Regions from separate parts of the Frankia umida genome, predicted to be linked through region 3. Evidence: riboswitches for the same ligand, from Rfam matches in the RefSeq annotation. Region 3 holds a riboswitch; each other region holds the start of a gene.
The links. Region 3 has a riboswitch for cyclic di-AMP ahead of MXD59_RS01120 (transglycosylase family protein). Riboswitches for the same ligand answer to the same signal wherever they lie in the genome.
Positions count from the first base shown of each region.

Region 1: it holds a riboswitch for cyclic di-AMP, as region 3 does, so the genes downstream of both, MXD59_RS07305 (C40 family peptidase) here and MXD59_RS01120 (transglycosylase family protein) in region 3, are expected to answer to the same signal.
Region 2: it holds a riboswitch for cyclic di-AMP, as region 3 does, so the genes downstream of both, MXD59_RS00505 (transglycosylase family protein) here and MXD59_RS01120 (transglycosylase family protein) in region 3, are expected to answer to the same signal.

Region 1 covers NZ_JALKFT010000005.1:191,771-196,173, reverse strand. The annotation lists gene corA (magnesium/cobalt transporter CorA) at 1-75, shown strand, start outside; gene MXD59_RS07310 (hypothetical protein) at 358-744, shown strand; cyclic di-AMP (ydaO/yuaA leader) riboswitch at 1,131-1,309, shown strand; gene MXD59_RS07305 (C40 family peptidase) at 1,435-2,406, shown strand; gene MXD59_RS07300 (PHB depolymerase family esterase) at 3,167-3,817, opposite strand; gene MXD59_RS07295 (type 1 glutamine amidotransferase) at 3,910-4,403, opposite strand, start outside.
Region 2 covers NZ_JALKFT010000001.1:135,540-139,942, forward strand. The annotation lists gene MXD59_RS00500 (peptide deformylase) at 1-1,280, shown strand, start outside; cyclic di-AMP (ydaO/yuaA leader) riboswitch at 1,798-1,945, shown strand; gene MXD59_RS00505 (transglycosylase family protein) at 1,948-2,328, shown strand; gene rlmB (23S rRNA (guanosine(2251)-2'-O)-methyltransferase RlmB) at 2,506-3,567, opposite strand; gene MXD59_RS00515 (PP2C family protein-serine/threonine phosphatase) at 4,326-4,403, shown strand, end outside.
Region 3 covers NZ_JALKFT010000001.1:284,455-288,857, forward strand. The annotation lists cyclic di-AMP (ydaO/yuaA leader) riboswitch at 329-559, shown strand; gene MXD59_RS01115 (transglycosylase family protein) at 567-1,247, shown strand; cyclic di-AMP (ydaO/yuaA leader) riboswitch at 1,755-1,900, shown strand; gene MXD59_RS01120 (transglycosylase family protein) at 1,903-2,631, shown strand; gene MXD59_RS01125 (DUF3151 domain-containing protein) at 2,674-3,144, shown strand; gene MXD59_RS01130 (adenylosuccinate synthase) at 3,247-4,403, shown strand, end outside.

The DNA.
Region 1 (4,403 bases), on a different contig from region 3:
CCCGCGGTCCTGAGCGTGATGGTGGTCGCCTGTCTGCTGCTGTACCGGGCGTTCAAACGTAACGGCTGGCTTTAGCCGGCCCGAAAGTGACCTGCGTCATTGACGCCGGCCGGGAACCGGTGCCCCGCAGCGCATGCCCATACAAATAGCGCCCAAACCGCCGGTACGCCGCAAAACACGCAGCCAGCCGGTGGTCCATGGTTCATTTTTACTATCAGTTGACAGTGCCGACGTATCCGTACGATGGGTTACATTCGGTCGTCGCCGTCGGCTACCGTAACCATCCGTGTCGGAGCGACCGGGCCTCGTCTCCGCGGCTCGGCACAGCCCCCGATCCCCCACCCCCCAGGGGAGCTCATGCCCTCGTCTGACCCCGCCCGGCGAGCGACCACCCCCATGCCCGACCGCGGTGATCTGATCGTCGAGCTGGTCGGCCGCCTGGAGGTCCTCGACGGCCTGTTGAGCCGGTTGGAGGAAGCCGAGCGTCAGGCCAAGGACGCCAGCGAGTTCCTCGCCCGCACGCGCGACTGGCAGGAGGAGACGGTCCGCACCATCCAGGAGGAGCGGGCCCGGATGCGCCAGCGCCAACGCGCCCTGGACGCGCTCGCCGACCGTGCCCGCGCCGCCGTCGCCTCCCTTGCCCACCAGCGTTCGTTGCCCGGCGAGGTCCAGCTGCTCGCCCTCGAACTCCAGATGCTCGACACCGCCGGCTTCCTCTCCCGCCGCGGCCGGACCCCCCGTTGACGCACCCCTCGGATCTGCCTGATGGGCATGAACCACGGCCCGGGCGGCCCGCTGCACGGCCCCGGCTCCGCGGTTACCGGGTGCGACCGAGGCCGTGTCCACCTGTGGGTGTCCAATCGGGGCGACCCGGCTGCGGACACCCGGTTCCACGACGTCACGGCATCGATCCGGGGGTTGGCGACCACCTCCCATCCAGGCGTTTTCGCGTGCTGGGACAGCCTGATCGGCTCGGCCAGGCGGCACTTGTGGTGGCCCGGGCGCGGGCACTTCAGTGCACACTGCCTGTAGTTGGGAGGAGCTAGTGTTTACCCGCACCATCCGAGTGGACTAGTCTCACGCCGACGAAACGACAACACCGGGCCGAACGCCGAATCCTGCCCCCGGCCCCGGTGTCCCCTCCGAGTCGTCATCTGGGGCAGGAGCGGGGGACCCATCCTCCACACCGGCCAGCACCGAACCGCGGTGCCGGCCTAGGGGTGAAGTCCGCAGCGTGAAGGTCACGCCGCGGGCCGGGCAGCCCAGCCCGAACCCGACAGCTCACTTCGCAGGCGTACGGGAAGGAATACATCGTTGTCCGCACAAAGCGTGCAGCTCGACGAAGATTCACGCGTCGCGGGTCGCGGCCGTCACCGTGCCCCGTCCCCCACGCCGGTCACCCGTAGTCGGGGCCGGGCGCGTGCCTTCGCCGCGATGACCACCGGGACCGTAGCGGTCTCCGGAGTGGCCCTGGCTGGCTGTGCCACCGACGTCCACGCCGACCAGGCGCGCGACGAGTCGACGAACACCGCCCCGGTCACTCTCGCCGCGCAGATCGGCTCGCGAGCCGCCCTCGGCGGCAGCATCGCCGCTGCGGCGATCAGCTCCGACGGTTCCGTCGGCACCACCCTGACCACCACGACCGTCGACGCACCGCCCCTGGCGGGCAAGGTGCAGGTCGGCCTGCGGGTCACCAACCCGAACGTGACGGTCACCCCGAACGAGCCCGTGGACATCGGCTTCTCGCTGTTCAACGAGGCCACCCACGAGCCGCTGGCGAACCAGCTCGTCAAGGTGCAGGTCAAGCTGCCCACCGGCTGGGCGACCTTCAAGCACCTGTACACCAACGACCAGGGCTACACGTCGTACACGGCCCGGGTGCTCACCACGACGAACGTCACCGCGATCTTCGACGGGACGGACGCCCTCCAGTCGGCGCACTCGTCGAACGACGCCACCCTGCAGGTCGCGCAGCCCGCCCCGGCGGCGGCCTCGCGCACCCGCGGTGCGATCATCGACAACGTCTCCGTCGACGTGGACGTCCCGCTCCCGGCGAACTCCATCGGTGAGAAGGCCGTCTACCTGGCCTCTCTGCAGGCCGGCAAGCCCTACGTCTACGGTGCCGACGGCCCGAGCTCGTTCGACTGCTCCGGGCTCGTCCAGTACGTCTACCGGCAGCTGGGCAAGACCCTGCCGCGCACGACGGACGCCCAGTTCGCCGCCACCACCCGGATCTCCATGTACAACAAGCAGCCCGGAGATCTGATCTTCCTGGGTACGCCCGGCAACATCTACCACGTCGGCATCTACGCCGGCAACGGCAAGATGTGGGTCGCCCCGCACACCGGCGACGTCGTGAAGCTCCAGTCGATCTACACCACGTCGTACTACGTGGGCCGGATCTGACGACACCTTCGCCACCGCTTCGTCCGAGCCGGGCCCAGCGGCCACCCTCCCGCACGTCCCGAGGGTAGCCAGCAGCCTTTCCTGGACCTCGCGGCGCCTGCCGTGGACACGACCCTGACCTGGACGACTGACGCCGCCCGCGACCACCCCCCTCCGGCCGCGGTCAGGTAGCAGCCGTACACGTCCACGCGTCGGCACGTTTCGTACTTCTGGACACGTTCGGCACCATCCAGTGCCCTGGTCGGGCATGCTCCCCCGACCGGTCGTCCGGCAGCAGCACGCTGCCCTTACCGGGTCACCATCGTCGCTGACCCGGCCACACCCCAACCTGGCCGCTGATGACCCCGGCCATGCGACCGCCCCTCCCCGCCCGGCCGGCCATCGCCATGCCCTTGGCACCTGGCCCCAGCCGTACCCCGACCAGTCACTGCCGCACTCGACCGGTCGCCCCGCACCTGTCTGGCAGGAGCCGTCTGTTCCTTCCGGCCGGACGGACGTCAGATCTGCCCCCCCACGGGCGGCCGGGCCGCTCGGCGGCCGCCCCCCCCCCCCCCCCCCCCCCCCCCCCCCCCCCCCCCCGGGGGCGCCCCCCGGGCCTCCCATCCCCACCGGCCCACGTCCGGCCTTCTCTCCTGCGCCGACCCGCGTCCGGCCTTTCCCCTGCGCCGGGCCTCGTCCGACAGTTCTCTTCATCCGCCAGCCCACGTCTGACGGGGCGGACGGACAGGCCGGACGGGAAGGCCGGGGACGGGAAGGCCGGTCAGGCGGGCAGGCGGTGGCCTGAGGAGGCCTTCCAGAGGGTCTCGCTGACTTTTTTGTCCCAGTCCGTCTCAGCGACGCGTTCGACGGGGACGCGGCCGGCACAGGGCGACTGGGGCTCCTGGGTGAACTGGCCCACGACGCCCACGACGGCGAAGGCGGGGGTGCCTGCCGAGCAGACGGCGGTGAGGGCCAGCCGGGCGCCTTCACCGACGCCCCAGATGTAGATCCGATTCGGATCGATCTTGCTCTTCTTCGTCGACACGTAGTCGATGACGTCCCGGATGTAGCGGGCGTCGGGGCCGTCGGGGCTGTCGATGCGCCAGGTACCGCCGACGGCTTCGGGGTAGGCGACGGCGAAGGTCTTCTCGTTGGCCACGGAGCCGGCCTTGCTGTCATGGTCGAAGGTCTTGGCCGAGGTGTTGTCGTCGTGAAGGATCAGCACGAGCGGAATCGGCTTCTTGGGGCTGCCGGGAGCGTGCACATACAGCTCCCGGCCGGACGAACCGTAGCCCTTCGGTATCGCGTCCCGCTTGGTCTTCGGACCGCTGTCATGCTGGATGAAGACCCAGAGCACGACGACGACCGCCGCGACGATGTACCCGGTTCGTTTGTTCTTGCCCCACCAGCCGGCAAGGGGATTGGCTGCCACGGTCCCACGGAACCACACCGCCCCAGTCGAAACCCCGCAAACGTGTGATCGGACAACCGTGGCCCGACCACCACGAAGGTGCCGTTGGGCGGTCAGCCGGCGGTGAGCGCGCGGTGCCGGGCCTCCCGCAGTGCAACGGTTTCCGGCGGTCCGGACAGCGGCGGCAGCGTGCCATGTACCCAGGTCAGCAGCAGGTCCGCCAGCGCCGGATTCTGCGCCAGCACCGGCCCGTGCAGGTAGGTGCCCAGCACCCGCCCGTCCACGATCCCGTCGGTCCCCGCCGAGGACGAGCCGTCATCCGGCCCAGCCGTCCCACCGGCACGCCCGCCCGCGCCACCACCGGCAGCTCCGGCGGCACCAGCACCGCCGGAGCCGTCGCCGATGCCGCGGCGGACCGTCCCGAGGGGGAATCCCTGGCAGCCGGGCAGGCGCCTGGTCCGTCCGGCGTGGTTCTCGTAGCCGAAGAGGGTGGGCAGGCCGAGGCGGGGGTCGGGTTCGACGACGATGTCGCCGACGGCGCGCCCCGGCGGGGGGGCGTCCGGACCGGCGAAGGAACGGCGGGTCTCGATCCCGACCAGACCCAGCC
Region 2 (4,403 bases), 150 kb from region 3:
CGGGTGGTCTGGGCGCAGCGGGCGGCCTGGGTGGTGCGGGTGGTGCGGGGCAGGGCCCGAGCGGCGGGCTGCTCGTCGAGCAGGACACCGCCCGACTGCGTTACGACGACGGCGTCTACCTCGCCCATCAGCGGCGCCGGATCACCAATATCGGCGACGAGCCCGTGACCCGCTACCTCATGCGCATCTCCGTCGATCGCTTTCCCGGCGACCAGGAACGGGCCGCACGTCTCTACCGCAGCGATCCGCTGCGGTGGGAGGAACTGCGGCTGCGCGCCCACTGCGGGCAGGAGGAGATGGCCTGGCAGGTCAAAACCGACTGGGATGCCCTCAAAGAGGTCTGGCTGTTGTTCGAGAACAGCAGTGGACGGTTTCCGCTCTATCCGGGCGAATCAGCCTGGATCGAGTACTCCTACCAGGTCGGTGAGCAGAAGTGGGGCCCGTGGTTCCAACGGGCCGTCCGGGTACCGACGAGCAGCCTGTCGGTCGTCCTGGACTTCCCCGCTCAGGTCGACCCGGTGGTCTGGGGAATGGAGACCTCGATGACCGCGGACGCGTTCGCGTTCCGGACCGCGATCGCCCGGGTGGACGAAGGCGACCGGCGGATCTTCACCTGGTCGACCAGCAATCCGCCACTGCACGCCCGGTATCGGCTGGAATGGAACTTCCGGGCTGTCTCCGACGGTCGGAATCCGGATACCGGCGAGCAGCGTGAGACCGTCGGTCCACGGCCCAGTGAACAGATGACGGCGGCGGGCATCGTCCAGGCCGATGATCCGGCGCTGGCGCAGCCGGCCCGTTCCTTTGATCTGCCGGCCGAGGCCGAGGACGCCCGGCGCGTGGTCGCCGAGCTGTCCTCGGCGATGGAGCGGGTCTCCGCCCTGCACACCTTCGGTAAGGGCATGGGGATCGCCGCACCACAGATCGGCATCAACCGGGCCGCCGCGATCGTGCGCTCCGCCGACGCGGACATCCTCACCCTGCTCAATCCGCGGGTCATCGAGTCCTCGCCGCAGACCGACGAGCAGTACGAGGGCTGCCTGAGCTTCTTCGACGTCCGCGGGCTCGTCCCCCGGCCCCTGGAGCTGCACGTGGAGCACACCGACATCTCCGGACGCCGGCGCATCACCGTCTACCGGCAGGGCCTCGCCCGCCTGGTCGGCCACGAGATCGACCATCTGGTCGGCCGGCTCTACACCGAACGGATGCGGCCCGGCAGCGCCCCGATCCCCGTGGAGCAGTACCGCGGCACCGGCTCGGCCTGGACCTACACCCCCTGATCCGCCACTACGCGTGACCGTCAGGCCGGTCGGGTCGGCCGGCGGCCACCCGAGCGGACACCGGCTGTGGCCGCACGCCCAAGTCCGAAAAAAGCGATACCGCCCACTATGGCGGACGTACCCGTAAACAACGTACAGTTCATGAAGCCCCACCCGATACGGAAATTATTCCGGGCACACGAGCGTCTTCGTGAATGGGCGAACCCGAATGCCACCAGGGTGTCACGGAAAGCAGTTCACGGCACGCAGGGAGACCGGACACCGAGCAGACCGTGTTATTCTTTCGCCAGCGTGGCGGAACAAATTCAAAATCGGTGTTCCAATGCCCTGGCAGAGCCGACTAGGATCGAGCGCAGGCGCCCGCGCGATAATCGGCGGAAAAGATCGAAGCGATAATCCGGAAGGTATTGTGGCCATCTTCACGGACCCTTGATTTACCCCGGTCACGCCCAGCTATGTTCGTAGCCATGTCGTCGAGTGACGGCAGACGCCGGGTGGCACGCCGAATCCTGCCCCCGCCCGGTAGGAACCAAACCTGTGGCAGGGACGGGGGAACCACTTCCGGGCGTCGAAGGCAGACGTCCTTGGGGTGAAGCCGCCACTGGTGGCCGGGCATTCCCAGCCCGAACCCGACAGCTCACCTCGCAGGCGTGGGGAAGGACAATCTATGTCCAACGCTCGTACGCTCGGTCGGGGCCTCAACCGGATCAAGCTTGGCACTCGTGCCGCCGTTCTCGCCGCCACCCTTACCGCCTCCGTGGGCGGTGGGCTGGCGCTCTCCCAGCCGGCCAGCGCCGCCCCGAACGCGGACCATTTCCTGCGCGCCGTCATTCCCTGCGAGTCCGGTGGCAATCCCCACGTGGTCAACTCCATCGGCGCGGGCGGCCTGTTCCAGTTCCTGCCCAGCACCTGGCACGGTCTCGGTGGCCGGGGCCTGCCGCAGCACGCCAGTGTCGGCGAGCAGTGGCAGATGGCCCGCAAGCTCTACGCGCAGGCCGGCACCAGCCCGTGGTACGCCTCGAAGCCCTGCTGGGGTCACCGGATCTGAGGCCCCGACACCGCGCCGACATCCGCTCTCGGCCGGTTCTGATCCGCACATGATCGATCGGATCGTGCTCGACAGATCGTGAGCCGACCGGCGCGAGGCGACGCGACCCAGCGCGCGGCACATCAGGCCCCGCCCCTCCTCCCGGGGGCGGGGCCTGATCCGTGCGCGGTGCGGGGCTCAGGCGCCGCGTCGGCGGCGGGCGATCTCCGCGAGGGCCACCGCGGCCGCGACACCGGCGTTCAGCGACTCGACCGCGCCGACCATCGGGATCCGCACCGTCACATCGCAGCGCTGCTCCACCAGCCGGGACAGACCCCGGCCCTCGGAGCCGACCACCAGGACCAGCGGGTCGGTGGCCATGGCGAGCTCGTCCAGGCTCAGTGCGGCGTCGGCGGCCAGCCCCACCAGGAACAGGCCCGCCTCGGCGTAGGCGGTCAGGGTGCGGGTCAGGTTGGTGGCCCGGGCGACGGGCAGCCGCGCCGCGGCCCCGGCCGACGTCTTCCAGGCGGACGCGGTCATCCCGGCGGCGCGCCGCTCGGGCAGCAGGACACCGTCCGCGCCGAAGGCCGCCGCCGAGCGCACGACCGCACCGAGGTTGCGCGGGTCGGTCACCCCGTCCAACGCGACCACCAGGCCAGCCGCGGTGGAGCCGGAACGCGCCGATCCGCCCGCACCGGGCCGGACCCGCTCGAGCAGGTCATCGGGATGGGCGTAGCGGTAGGGCGGCACCGCGAGCACCAGCCCCTGATGCGGGGCGGTGCCACACAACCGGTCAAGATCGGGCCGCGCGGAGTCGACGACGGAGATGCCGCGGCGCGTCGCCAGCCGGCGGGCCTCGTCGAGACGCTCGTCGAAATCCAGGCCCGCGGCGACGAACAGCGTCGTGGCCGGAACCCCGGCGCGCAGCGCCTCCACGACGGCGTTGCGACCGACCACGAGTTCGTCGTCCTCACCGCCGCGCCGCCCGCGCGCACCCGCACCCCGCGGGCCCTCGCCATCGCGTGGGGCGGGCCGATCACGATCGGTCGCCGCCTTCGCCGCCGAGGCGGCCCGGCGCTGGGCCGGATGGCCGGGCCGCAGGTGCGCGGGCGGGGTCGCGCCCCGCCCCTCCAACGCCCGCCGACCCTGCCCGCCGCTGCCACCCGCCGCTCCCTTGCGGTGCGAACCGGCCTTACCGGCCCGCCCGCCCTGCCCGCCACGGGCGATCCCGCCGCCGCCGCGACGCCCACCGCCGGCCATTCAGCACCACCCCGGGGTGAACGCACCGAACGAGGACATTCCCGGATGTGAGCCGCTTGCGGACGAGTGCGATCCGCTCCTGGGCGATCCGGCGACGGACGATCCGGTCTCGGGTGATCCGGATACGGGTGATCCCGACACGGATGCCCCGCGCGGACGTGAGACGACCATGTGCCCACGGTATCTGGCGTGACGCACGGTATCCGGTGCCCGGCGGAGAATCCCGCGACACGGACCGGCCCGACCTCGCCGGGCCGTCCTTCACCGGACGCCGGGCCCGGCCGGCGACACCGGCTGTGGGCCGCTGCCGGGGACCCCCGGCTGGGGGGCAGGCCGGACCCGGGCCAGCGACCTACCCGGAGATTGCCGTTCTCGACGACATCGCGCCCTATCCTGATGCGGCGGTCCCCGCCGGGGGTCGTCGGCATCAGACCCTTACGCTCATCCAAGCTCGCGCGCCGACGAAGGAGAACACGCCGGACAGTGGCCTGCCGGTAGCGGTCTCGGTCATCGACGCACCTCGGTGAACCTGGGAAGATACGTCCCCATGATTGCGTGATGACCGGCGTGATCCGATCGACCAGTCCGCAGCGTGCGAACGGCCCCCGACAATGGCCGTATCGCCGGAGCAGCACGCGGGCCTCGTCGGTACCGCGGGCCACCGTGGCGAGTTCTGACGACCGGACCAGCAGGGGCAGGAGGCACCAGCACATGGCTCTGCGCACACCGCCCGTATTCGGGCGTCACCTCCCGGCGGCGTGACGGTGGACCTGAACCCGCACGACGACGCCCCGACGGTGGCCTACCAGTTCGCCGGCGCCGGCGCCTTCGACCCG
Region 3 (4,403 bases):
GCAGAATCTGCACACAAAGCCATCAGTCGGATACGGCCGCACATCGCGGCGTGTCGGCGACCAGGTGACGCGTTCGACATAAATCATTACGCTCCGCCCATCGTGCCCCATCGGCAAACAGCGTGAGCAGGCGCGCACAAAACGGCCATTCGAAGATGTCGCCAGGTTGATGAGCGGGCGCGCACGCGCGTTACCAGCCAATGCACCCCATCACCAAGCAGCCACGCCGAGTGTGCTGTTGGTCACGCACCCTATTCAATGCTTGGCGACTCGCCGGACGGCGTGGTTATGGTCATCGCCGTGCCGAACGACAACGTGCGGCATTCGTCGGGCGGCACGCCGAATCCTGCCCCCGACCGGCGATTTCTCCGTCACCATGTGGCAGGAACGGGGGAACCATCTCCGAGCATCGAAAGGATTCGATGCTCTAGGGGTGAAGTCATGCGTCGCCAGACCGGCCGTGGTTTCGGTCTGTGCGCGTCCCAGGATGTCCCTGGCATGACCGGGCAGTTCCCAGCCCGAATCCGACAGCTCACCTCGCAGGCGTGGGGAAGGACTACACATACATGTCCGACGCACGTACCAGTGGCCGACAATGGAGCGCCGGCACCCGTATACGGGCGCGGGTTCTCATGGTTGCTCCAGTTCTCGCAGCGGCGGTCGGCGGCTCACTCGCCGTCGCCGGTCCAGCGCAGGCGGCGACCACATGGGAAGGACTGCGGCAGTGCGAGTCCGGCGGTAACTACACGACGAACACCGGCAACAGCTACTTCGGGGCGTACCAGTTCTCGGCCGGCACCTGGCGCAGCCTCGGCTACACCGGCCTGCCGCACCAGGCCGCACCCGCGGTCCAGGACGAGGCCGCGCTGCGCCTGGCCCAGCGTTCCGGCTTCGGGCAGTGGCCGGTCTGCGGCCGTGGCATGGGCACGGCGCAGCTCGCCGGCGGCTCCTCGTCCGGCGCGGCGGTGCAGGCGTCCCGCACCGCGCAGCGCGGCGCGCTGACCGTCGCCCCCGCGGCACTCTCGACGCCCTCGTACACCCGTACCCTCTCGACCGCGCTGGCCGGGCAGAACCGCGCCGACGTACGAGCCTGGCAGGCGCGGATGAGCCAGATCGGCTACCCGCTCGTCCCAGATGGTCATTTCGGCCCACGCTCCGCCGCTGCCGCCCGCGCGCTGCAGTCCGCCAGGGGTCTCGCCGCCGACGGTGTCGTCGGACCGGCGACATGGCACGCCACCTTCGGCTGAGCCACCCGCCGCACCGCACTGAGCCGGACGCCACCCACAACGCGTCCTTGGACCGGTTGCGACGCCGCCATCCGGCACCATCCGCATCTGGTCCGACCCGCCCGGGGCATGGGGACACAAGCCCCGGGCGGCGCCAGCCGTCCCACCCCGGCCGCACAGGCCGGGCAGCGTGACGCCACGACCCGACCGGTCCCCCCGCACAGCCCGGACGATCTCCGGCGCGCGGGAGTCAACGGGCCGGTCGGGCGCACCACCCCCCACCGGGGCACCCCGAGCACCGAGGTACTACCCGGCCAACCCTTCGGGTACACGGGAGCGACCCCTGAGGTGCACCGGTGTTCCACGATCGGGCGGCCCGTCCGGGCCACGCCTTGTGCGTGGGTCGCCCGGTTGCCACGAACCACCCCGGTTTGCACGGCCTGGACCGGTATCGCTAGAGTGCCGCTCACTCGCCATCAGGCGATGCCGTCGGGACGGACGCCGAGTCCTGCCCACTGTCCAGGCGGCTGGCCGAGCGCACCGACATGGGCAGGAGTGGGGGAACCACTACCGGGCGTCTCCGGACGTCCTTGGGGTTAAGTCGGCTCACGCCGGCCGGGCCATCCCAGTCCGAACCCGACAGCTCACCCCGCAGGCGACACGGGATTGGACTGACATGCCGTCAGCACGGCGTGGAGGTAAGCACCGGGCAGCGCAGGCCCCCTCGGCTGCGACCCGTATCCTGCGCACCACCGGCGCGGTCACCGCCCTGGTGGGCAGCGGCCTCGCGGTCACCGCGGTCGGCGCCAGTCCGGCCGGGGCCGCCACCGCTGACGACTTCGCCAAGCTCCGCCAGTGCGAGTCCGGCGGCAACTACGCGATCAACACGGGCAACGGCTTCACCGGCGCCTACCAGTTCGATGATCAGACCTGGCACGGCCTGGGCTACTCCGGCCGCCCGTACCAGGCATCCCCGGCCACCCAGGACGAGGCCGCCGCCAAGCTGTACAACTCCCGCGGCTGGCAGCCGTGGCCGTCCTGCTCCCGCAAGATGGGGCTGGTCAACAACGGCCCGGCGAGCGTCGGCTCCGGCTCCGGTGACGTCATCGAGCAGGCCCTCACCCCGGCCGAACAGCCGATGACCCTCGACCGGGCCCGGCAGGAGATGGGCGACGGCTCGTTCAGCGGCACCGTCCTGAACGCCAGCTACGGCGGGGATGTCCGGCCCGACGCGTTCGTCTGGCAGGCCGCGATGCGCAACAAGGGCTTCGTGCTCACCGTCGACGGCAAGTTCGGCCCGCAGTCGCAGGGCATCGCCGCGCTGTACGGCTACCTGACCCGGACCAGCGACGGCCAGGCCGGTGTGGTCGGCGAGAACCTGTGGAACGTCACCGTCCGCTCCTGACCCGGTGCGGCACCGCACGACCGGGTGCGGCAGGATGAGGTCATGATGACCTCGTCGGATTCGGGCCACGGCAGCCACAGCGGCCATGGCGGCACCGCGGCCGGTCACAACCTGCTGTCCGGCCCGCCCCCCACGCGGTTGCCCTCGGACGCGGCCGCCACCGCTGCGCTGGCCGCCGGTGCGGATCCCAGCGCCGTCGCGGCGGCCACGCCGGAGCTGAGCGCCGCCTGGGCGGTTCTCGCCGAGCAGGCCTTCGCCGCGGGTCGCACGGTCGAGGCCTACGCCTACGCCCGCACCGGCTACCACCGGGGGCTGGACGCGCTGCGCCGCGCCGGCTGGCGGGGCATCGGTCCGATCCCCTGGTCCCACGAGCCCAACCGCGGTTTCCTGCGTGCGCTCGCCGTCCTCGGCCAGGCCGCCGCCGTCATCGGCGAGACGGCCGAGGCCGACCGTTGCCGCACCTTCCTCGCCGACAGCGACCCCACCGTCGCCGGCGCCCTCGGCCTGGTCTGAGGCCCGTCGGAGGCCTCCCGCGGAGCCGGTCCGTACGGTCGGACGCTGTCTGACCTGACACTTCGGCCACGCGCGGCGGTCATCCCTAGTAACCTCGCCCGAGTGCCCGCTCTCGTCCTCATCGGCGCCCAGTGGGGCGACGAGGGAAAAGGAAAGGCGACCGACCTGTTGGGCGGCGCCGTCGACTACGTCGTTCGCTATCAGGGCGGCAACAACGCCGGCCACACGGTGGTCATCGGGGCGGACAGCTACGCGCTGCATCTGATCCCCAGTGGCATCCTGCGTGCCGACTGCATCCCGGTGATCGGCAACGGGGTCGTCATCGACCCCGGCGTGCTGCTCACCGAGATGGACGGCCTCGCCGCCCGTGGGATCGACGTCTCCCGCCTGCTGATCAGCGCCAACGCGCATCTGATCATGCCGCATCACCGGGCGTTGGACCGGGTGATCGAGCGCTACCTCGGCAAGGCCCGGATCGGCACCACCGGTCGCGGCATCGGCCCGACCTACGGTGACAAGGTGGCCCGCACCGGCATCCGCGTGCAGGACCTGCTCGACCCGGGCATCTTCCGCAAGAAGCTCGAGCTCGTGCTGCGGGAGAAGAACCAGGTCCTCGTCAAGGTCTACAACCGGCGCCGGATCGAACTCGACGAGGTGTGCGACGAGTACGCCGAGTACGCCAAGCGCCTGGGCCCGCACATCGCCGACACCGGCCTCATCCTGGACACCGCCCTGCGCGAGGGCAAGGTCGTCCTGTTGGAGGGCTCCCAGGGCACCCTGCTCGACGTCGACCACGGCACGTACCCGTTCGTCACCTCGTCCAACCCGACCGCCGGCTACGCCGCCACCGGTGCCGGCATCGGCCCGACGAAGATCAACCGGGTGATCGGCATCATCAAGGCCTACACCACCCGGGTCGGGTCCGGCCCGTTCCCCACCGAACTGGACAACAAGGTCGGCGAGGAGCTGCGCCGCATCGGCGGCGAGTTCGGCGTCACCACCGGCCGGGCCCGGCGCACCGGCTGGTTCGACGCGGTGATCGCCCGGTACGCGGTCCGGGTCAACGGCCTGACCGATCTCTTCCTCACCAAGCTGGACGTGCTCTCCGGCTTCGACCGGGTGCCGATCTGCGTCGGCTACGACATCGGCGGCGAACGCGTCGACGAGATGCCGATGACCCAGACCGAGTTCCACCATGCCAAGCCGATCTACACCGAGCTCCCCGGCTGGCACGAGGACCTCTCCGCCGTCCGCGACTT